Regions from separate parts of the Erwinia psychrophila genome, predicted to be linked through region 2. Evidence: predicted binding sites of a transcription regulator. Region 2 holds the regulator's gene; the other holds the start of a gene.
The links. Region 2 encodes CRP, which controls carbon source genes, mostly activating them, when cyclic AMP is high. Its sites were predicted from a motif close to ATGTGANNNNNNTCACAT; they were not measured.

Region 1 (4,182 bases), on a different contig from region 2:
CGAGAATTCATGAGTCTGAATCTGGTAAGTGAGCAGTTACTGACTGCTAATAATATTCGTCAGCAGGATCTTTTCTCCCTGCTTGGTCAGCTGTCCGAACGTAAGCTGGATTATGCCGATCTCTATTTTCAGTCCAGCTTCCACGAATCCTGGGTGCTGGAAGACCGGATTATTAAAGATGGCTCCTGGAATATCGATCAGGGCGTGGGCGTGCGCGCCGTCAGCGGCGAAAAAACCGGATTTGCCTACGCCGACCAGATTACCCTTAACGCCCTGACCCAGAGCGCTACCGCAGCCCGAAGCATCGTGCGCGAACAGGGGAACGGCCACGCCCATACCCTGGGCGCGGTGGATCACCGTTCCCTTTATCCGGCGCTTGATCCGCTGCAAAGCCTGACGCGTGAAGAGAAGATTGCCCTGCTGCATCGCGTGGACAGCGCGGCGCGGGCCGCTGACAAACGGGTGCAGGAAGTCAGCGCCAGCCTGAGCGGCGTCTATGAATTGATCCTGGTGGCGGCGACCGACGGCACGCTGGCAACCGATGTCCGCCCGCTGGTGCGTCTTTCCGTCAGCGTGCAGGTTGAAGAGAACGGTAAGCGTGAGCGGGGTGCCAGCGGCGGCGGCGGCCGTTTCGGCTACGAATTCTTCCTGGCTGATGAGTCGGGCGAGATGCGTGCGGAAGCCTGGGCGCGTGAAGCTGTGCGCATGGCGCTGGTCAACCTCAGCGCCGTTGCTGCACCGGCCGGAACGCTTCCGGTGGTTCTGGGCGCGGGCTGGCCAGGCGTGCTGCTGCATGAAGCGGTTGGGCACGGCCTGGAGGGCGATTTTAACCGTCGCGGCACCTCCGTTTTCAGTGGACAGATGGGACAGCTGGTCGCTTCGGAACTCTGTACCGTGGTGGACGATGGTACGCTGGAAGGGCTGCGTGGCTCGCTGGCAGTGGATGATGAAGGCGTGCCGGGTCAGTACAACGTGCTGATTGAAAAGGGTGTTCTGAAGGGATACATGCAGGACAAGCTGAATGCCCGTCTGATGGGCGTTAAGCCCACCGGTAACGGACGCCGTGAATCCTACGCGCACCTGCCGATGCCGCGCATGACAAACACCTATATGCTCGGCGGCCAGTCAACGCCACAGGATATTATTGAAAGCGTTGAGTATGGTCTTTATGCGCCGAACTTCGGCGGTGGCCAGGTGGACATTACCTCAGGGAAATTTGTTTTCTCAACGTCAGAAGCCTATCTGATCGAGAATGGCAAAGTCACCAAACCGGTAAAAGGCGCTACGCTGATTGGCTCCGGTATTGAGGCGATGCAGCAGATCTCAATGGTGGGTAACGACCTGGCGCTGGATAAAGGCGTCGGCGTCTGCGGCAAAGAGGGACAGAGCCTGCCGGTTGGCGTGGGACAGCCGACGCTGAAGCTGGATAAACTGACCGTTGGTGGCACTGCCTGATTGTACCGGATTTTCTTTCCCTCACTGGCGGTGCAATCTGCCGGTGAGGGGAAGGGCAAAACCGTTCCCACCTCTGACTCCCGTCTTAAATAGCCGCCGCTACTCCCGGCGAAATTCCTTATAGATTTCCCCCACCCGGTCAAAATAGTCCGTCAGGTAGTTAAGACAGACCTGCACTTTCAGCGGCAGCTTATCTTTCTGGGTGTAAACCGCATAGACCGGGCGCGGATCGGACTGATAGCGGGTAAACAGGATCTCTACCTGGCCTGCGTTAATTTCATCAATGACCCACATCAGCGGCAGGTAAGCGATGCCGGTGCCGGCCACCAGCCAGCGAATCAGCGTCTGCGAATCGTTGGTGGCGAAGCGCCCCTGCGGCGAGAGCCGGGTAGAGATGCCTTCCGGCGCGGTCAGTTCAAAATCGTTATCGGGTCTGACGCTGTACTGCAGCCAGCAAAATTTACTGATATCTGACGGCTTTTCTGGCGTACCCTGCTGTGCCAGATAGCTTTTCGCCGCGCAGACGACCATCGGCATCGAGCCGAGCCGGCGGGAAAAGAGGCTGGAGTCCTGCAATGCCCCGACCCGAATCACCAGATCCAGCCCGTCGGCGATCAAATCCGGCGCCGGGCTGCCGGTGACCAGGTTTACCGTCAGACCCGGATACTCTTTCAGCATTTCCGCGGTCATTGTCGCCAGAACATTCTGCGCCATCGTTGAAGAGCTGCCGATACGCAGCGTGCCAACCGGCGTATTGTTAAATGCATAGAGCTGTTCATGAACCTGCTGCGCCTCCGCCATCATCCGGCGGCAGCCCTGAAAATAAATTTTTCCTGCTTCGGTCAGGCCAATACTGCGCGTGCTGCGGTTAAGCAGTTTCACCTGGAGTTCATCTTCAAGCCTGGCCACCGTCTGGCTGACGGCAGAAACGCTCATCCCCATCCGGTGGGCCGCTGCGGTAAATGAACCCAGTTCCACCACCCGGGCGAAGACGGACATGCCTTTAAGTCTTTCCATTATTAAGCCTGGCTTAAAAGTGATTTAGATCACGTTTGGGTGTAAAGATATAGTCAACCACGTTACTATAGCACTGCCGGGTTACCTTTCCGTAACTCACTCGCCTGAGAGTCCGTGCCTGAATACGCTATTATTCACTGTAGGCCGCGAACGATCGTCTGACTGCTCCAGGCGTCAACCTGTCATCATCAGCCCATAAAACAGCCATCGCCTGAGCAGGATGGCGGCTTTTTGGTGGCAAAAGGTGAGCCCGGTAAGACTGACAAGGATAAGAGATGAGTGTGCTTCCGGTTATCGTAATATTTGGGCTTTCTTTTCCGCCCATCTTCTTTGAAATTATTGTGTCATTGATGCTGTTCTGGCTGGTGCGCAGGCTGATTACGCCTACCGGAATCTATGACCTGGTCTGGCATCCTGCCCTTTTTAATACAGCACTGTACTGCTGCCTGTTCTATCTGGTTTCCCGATTGTTTGTCTGAGGTCATAGTGAAAGCGCTAACTAGAAAAATTTCCCGGTACGCCATCACCCTTATTCTGGTGATGGTCGCCGTCATCGTTATTTTCCGCGTCTGGGTGTTTTATACCGAATCGCCCTGGACGCGTGACGCTAAATTTACGGCTGATATTGTGGCGATCTCGCCGGATGTCAGCGGGCTGATTACCGATGTACGCGTGCACGATAATCAACTGGTAAAAAAAGATCAGGTGCTGTTTGTGGTCGATCAGCCCCGTTATCGCCAGGCGCTGGCGCAGGCGGAAGCTGACGTAGCCTATTATCAGGCGCTGGTGAGCGAAAAACGCCGTGAAGCCTCACGTCGTAACCGGCTGGGGGCGTCCGTCATGTCCCGCGAAGCCGTCGACCAGGCGAACAATGATTACCAGACTTCGCAGCATCAGCTGGCGAAGGCTGTGGCCACGCGCGATACCGCAAAACTGGATCTGGAGCGTACCGAGGTCAAAGCGCCTGCTGACGGCTGGGTAACCAACCTTAACGTCTACCGGGGAGAGTTTATTACCCGCGGTGCGACCGCCGTGGCGCTGGTGCAACAGCACACCTTCTATGTGCTGGCCTATATGGAAGAAACCAAACTTGATGGCATACGCCCGGGTTACCGTGCAGAAATCACGCCGTTGGGTAGCAATCGCGTACTGTATGGCACCGTCGACAGCATTGCGGCGGGCATTACCAACAGCAGTAGCAGCATTGACAGCAAAGGTATGGCAACCATCGATTCCAACCTTGAGTGGGTCCGCCTGGCGCAGCGTGTTCCCGTGCGTATCCGCCTCGATAACCAGCAGGGGAATCTCTATCCTTCCGGCACCACCGCCACGGTAGTGGTGACGGGTGAGAAGGATCGTCAGGTTAACGACATGTCGCCGATGATGAAGCTGATGCATCGCCTGCGTGAGTTCGGCTAAGCAGGAGCGCGTTATGCAGTGGTATCTTCTGCGGTTTCCGATCAAGCTCACCTTTGCGATTTTGCTGGCGCTGCTGATTGGCTTTCACTTCAATCTGGAGACGCCCCGCTGGGCGGTTATGACCGCCGCTATCGTGGCCGGCGGCACGGCGTTTGCGGCGGGTGGCGATCCCTTCTCCGGGGCGCTGCGTCACCGCGGTATGCTGCGTATTATCGGCACCTTTATCGGCTGTATCGCCGCGCTGGTTATTATTATCGCCACCATTCGTGCGCCGGTCGTGATGCTGCTGCT
Region 2 (4,182 bases):
CAGCTGCAACGCTTCCTGCCAGACTTCCAGCGCGTCATGCGCATTTTGCCGCAGCAGACCGCTCTGCCACTGCGGCCAGAGCCAGATCATCCCGGCGAAGGCGATCAGGCAGCCCATCAGCGTATCCAGCAGGCGCGGCAGCAGGAAGTCTGCGCCGTTAAGCGAAAGCAGCTGGAGCGAGTAAACGGCCGTAACCGTAAAACCGATCGTCGCCAGACCATAGTACTTACGGATAAACAGGTAGCTCACCAGGGTAATAATCAGCATCACCAGCAGCACTATCGGCTCCGGCACCTGAAGACGTAGCGTCAGTGCGGCGACGATCAGTCCCGCAAGCGTGCCCAGCGCACGGTGCTGGATGCGGACGCGTGTCGCGCTGTAACCGTTCTGACTGACAAACATGATCGTCATCAGTATCCAGTAAGGTTTTGGCAGATGAAAAAAGAGGGCCAGCGAGCTGGCGAACGTGAGCATGACGGCAAAACGCCCGGCGGTACGAAGCGCCGCCGAGCGCAGCGAGAGGTAGCTTTTAATGGCGGGCAGCAGCGGCAGGCGGCGCTGGCGGTCGGCCATCAGGTCCCGTTTATAAAGGGGGCGCTGGTGGCGCAGCAGGCGGCTTATCCGGCTGAAATGATAGGAGCAGAAATGGCCAACGGGATTATCAGGATGCTGTCTGGCGATCTTTTCCAGCGCGTGCAGCTGCTTGTCCATTGAAAAGCGCCCGGGCAGCTTATGATAGAGGATGTCATCGGCAAGTTCGCGTAGCCGGGCCGCAATCGTCCGGGCGTTCCAGCGGATCACCGCCTCAGCGTGGCTCTGTTCAACCAGCTTCTGCACTTCTTCAGGCTGGTGCAGGCTGACCGCAATGTGCTCCTGTAAATCGAGAGCGACCTGAAATGCGCGGGTCAGGCGCTGATGATGATTATCCCGGCCGGCGGCCAGCATATGCATCTGCTGGTAGCAGGTGGTGATCAGATCGACCGCTTTTTGCTGGCGTGCCAGCAGGGGCGGGAGCGCTTTTTCAGGATCGGTCAGCTGCGTCAGCATGCTGTATTTTGCTTCGCAGTAGTCAGCGAGTTCGCGATAAAGCAGGCTGAGCGTCTCACGCATTGGCTGCTCTTTCCACAGCCAGAGCCAGAACCAGTTAAATACGCCGTACCAGATGGTGCCCAGAATATAGAGCATCGGTGGCACCCAGATCGCCATCCGCCCGGCCAGGCTGAGCGTAAAAATGGCGGCGATCAGTGACGCCGGCAGCAGCCTGCCGTGCAGCGGGCTGATCTCTCCGGTAACCCCTAGCAGCAGGGCCATCACAAAAAGCGTGGCCGGTAAGGGAACCTGGTGATTGCCAAGATACTGGATAAGGAAGCTGCTGAAGGCAAACAGGGTGCCGCCAACGATCAGGCGTTTGAAAAAACGTTTATGGGGCGTATCGAGACCGGCGATATTGCAACAGGCAGGCACTAACGAAAAGAGCAGTCCTTTTTGCAAATCACCCAATAGCCATCCGATAGCGACCGGGAGACAAAGCACCAGCGTTTGACGCAGTGCATAGTTAACTTCGGGGTGATAGATCAGTCGGCGCCACATCCTTCCGTACCAGTGAGAAAGGCGCAACGGCGAAGTTGCGCCATGGATTGGGGCTGGTTAACGGGTACCGTAGACGACGATGGTCTTGCCGTGTGCGGAGATCAGGTTCTGATCTTCCAGCATTTTCAGGATCCGGCCAACCGTTTCGCGTGAGCAGCCAACAATCTGACCAATCTCCTGACGGGTGATTTTGATTTGCATTCCGTCTGGGTGGGTCATCGCATCCGGCTGCTTGGCCAGATTCAGAAGGGTTTGCGCGATGCGACCTGTCACATCGAGGAAAGCTAAATTGCCCACTTTCTCGGAGGTGACCTGGAGGCGACGTGCCATCTGTGAAGAGAGACGCATCAGGATGTCAGGGTTAACCTGAATCAGCTGACGAAACTTTTTATAAGAAATTTCAGCCACTTCGCAGGCGGATTTAGCGCGTACCCACGCGCTGCGCTCCTGACCTTCTTCAAACAGGCCAAGCTCACCAATAAAATCACCCTGGTTGAGGTAAGAGAGGATCATCTCTTTGCCTTCTTCATCCTTAATCAGCACCGCTACCGCGCCCTTGACGATATAGTAGAGGGTTTCCGCTTTTTCACCCTGGTGAATCAGCGTGCTTTTGGATGGATACTTATGAATATGGCAATGTGACAGGAACCATTCAAGTGTCGGGTCTGTTTGCGGTTTGCCGAGAACCATTCGCTGTTATCCTCTGTTGTCATCGTGCCTAAACACAGGGGGCAGAGTTCCCTGTCAGGCGTTGAAAAAGTCAAGCGTTCCCTTTCAGGGAATTTATCCTGACCCCGGTTCAGGGCCTGGCTCGTTATGGTGTTCCGTTTCGCCACGTATGTAGAGTACTGGCGAAGATATTACAGCTTTGTTTGTAACACAGCTTTGAATGAGTGTCTTCTGTTGTCTCGCTTCAGCATAGCGGGAAATCTGCGGCGTTGCCGTTTTTGTCGCTAAAGCGTAATCTGACGTTAACTGAATGAATTAGAGGAGTTTGTTATGGAAGCTCGTGTTAAATGGGTAGAGGGGCTGACCTTTTTGGGAGAATCCTCATCGGGCCATCAGGTGCTGATGGATGGCAATGCGGGCGATAAAGCCCCCAGCCCGATGGAAATGGTGCTGATGGCGGCCGGTAGCTGTAGCGCCATTGACGTGGTCTCTATTCTGCAAAAAGGGCGCCATGAGGTCACGGACTGTGAGGTTAAGCTCACCTCTGAACGCCGCGAAGAGGCCCCGCGTCTCTTTACCCATATCAATCTGCATTTTATCGTAACCGGTAAGGCGCTGGGCGACAAAGCAGTCTCCCGCGCGGTGGATCTCTCTGCCGAGAAGTACTGCTCTGTAGCGCTGATGCTGGGCAAAGGCGTGGAGATTACCCACAGCTATGAAGTTATCGCAGTATAGTCAGCCCCCGGCCCCGTGCGCGGGGCTTACTCAATCTTTTTCCCTTCTATCAGCCGTTTGACCAGCGGTCCCATAATCAGCTCCATCGCTAAGCCCATTTTCCCGCCGGGCACCACCAGCGTATTGATATGGGAGATAAACGAGCCCTGTAGCATCGACAGCAGGTAGGGGAAGTCGATATCTTCCAGCGCCTGGAAATGGATCACCACAAAGCTTTCATCCAGCGAAGGGATAGCCCGGGCCGCAAAGGGATTCGAGGTATCAACAGTAGGGACGCGCTGGAAATTAATATGGGTACGTGAGAACTGCGGCGTAATGAAGTTAATGTAGTCCTCCATCGATCGCACAACCGAGTCCATAACGGCTTCCCGCGAGTGCCCCCGTTCGCTGGTATCCCGGACCAGCTTCTGGATCCACTCCAGGTTAACGATGGGGACCACGCCCACCAGCAAATCCACATGCTGCGAGACGTTGTTATGCGGCGTAACCACGCCACCATGCAGACCCTCATAGAAGAGCACGTCCGTCGGCTCCGGCAGCGGCTGCCAGGGCGTAAAGGTTCCCGGCACCTGATTCCATGGCACGGCTTCATCATAGGTGTGCAGATATTTTCGTGACTGGCCGCTGCCGTTAAGGCCATATTCCACAAAGGTGTTTTCCAGCAGCGCGAAGTCATTTGCATCGGGGCCGAAATAGCTGATATGGCGACCCATATCGCGCGCTTTACGGATCGCCATATCCATCTCGGGGCGCGTAAATCGGTGAAAACTGTCCCCTTCCAGTTCGGCTGCGTGCAGTCCAAGCTGCTGAAATATTTTTCTGAAAGCGGTACTGGTTGTTGTGGTCCCCGCACCGCTTGAACCGGTAACGGCAATCACCGGATGTTTAGCTGACATGGCAGATAACTCCCTGAGAAAAGTCGCTTCGCATTGTTACCATGTTTCAGGCGTGGATGTCATCTCTGCCGCCTTCTGATGCTTAAAAAGCAACGCTCCGCCGCAATTTTGCTGCTTCAATCAGGACGTAAAAACGCGCAGACTGAAAAAAACTGTGCAGGAGAGTACGCTTTATGAATATGCCTTCTTCTCGCTGGTGGTGGGATCTCTCTACCCGTGAGTTCAGCGAGCTGGAAATGGACAAGGTTATCGCCATATTGCCGATTGGGGCCGTAGAGCAGCATGGCCCTCA

Region 1: aaeR (HTH-type transcriptional activator AaeR) is a predicted target of CRP. The motif match lies at 2,490-2,507, and genes of this name have one in related genera.

The regions. Positions count from the first base shown of each region.
Region 1 covers NZ_JBCHVB010000005.1:273,617-277,798, reverse strand. Annotated here, with positions in the region: gene tldD (metalloprotease TldD) at 10-1,455, shown strand; gene aaeR (HTH-type transcriptional activator AaeR) at 1,555-2,472, opposite strand; gene aaeX (p-hydroxybenzoic acid efflux pump operon protein AaeX) at 2,748-2,951, shown strand; gene aaeA (p-hydroxybenzoic acid efflux pump subunit AaeA) at 2,959-3,891, shown strand; gene aaeB (p-hydroxybenzoic acid efflux pump subunit AaeB) at 3,905-4,182, shown strand, end outside.
Region 2 covers NZ_JBCHVB010000004.1:59,220-63,401, reverse strand. Annotated here, with positions in the region: gene AAH446_RS11440 (YccS/YhfK family putative transporter) at 1-1,590, opposite strand, end outside; gene crp (cAMP-activated global transcriptional regulator CRP) at 1,648-2,280, opposite strand; gene AAH446_RS11430 (OsmC family protein) at 2,590-2,994, shown strand; gene AAH446_RS11425 (phosphoribulokinase) at 3,021-3,890, opposite strand; gene AAH446_RS11420 (creatininase family protein) at 4,064-4,182, shown strand, end outside.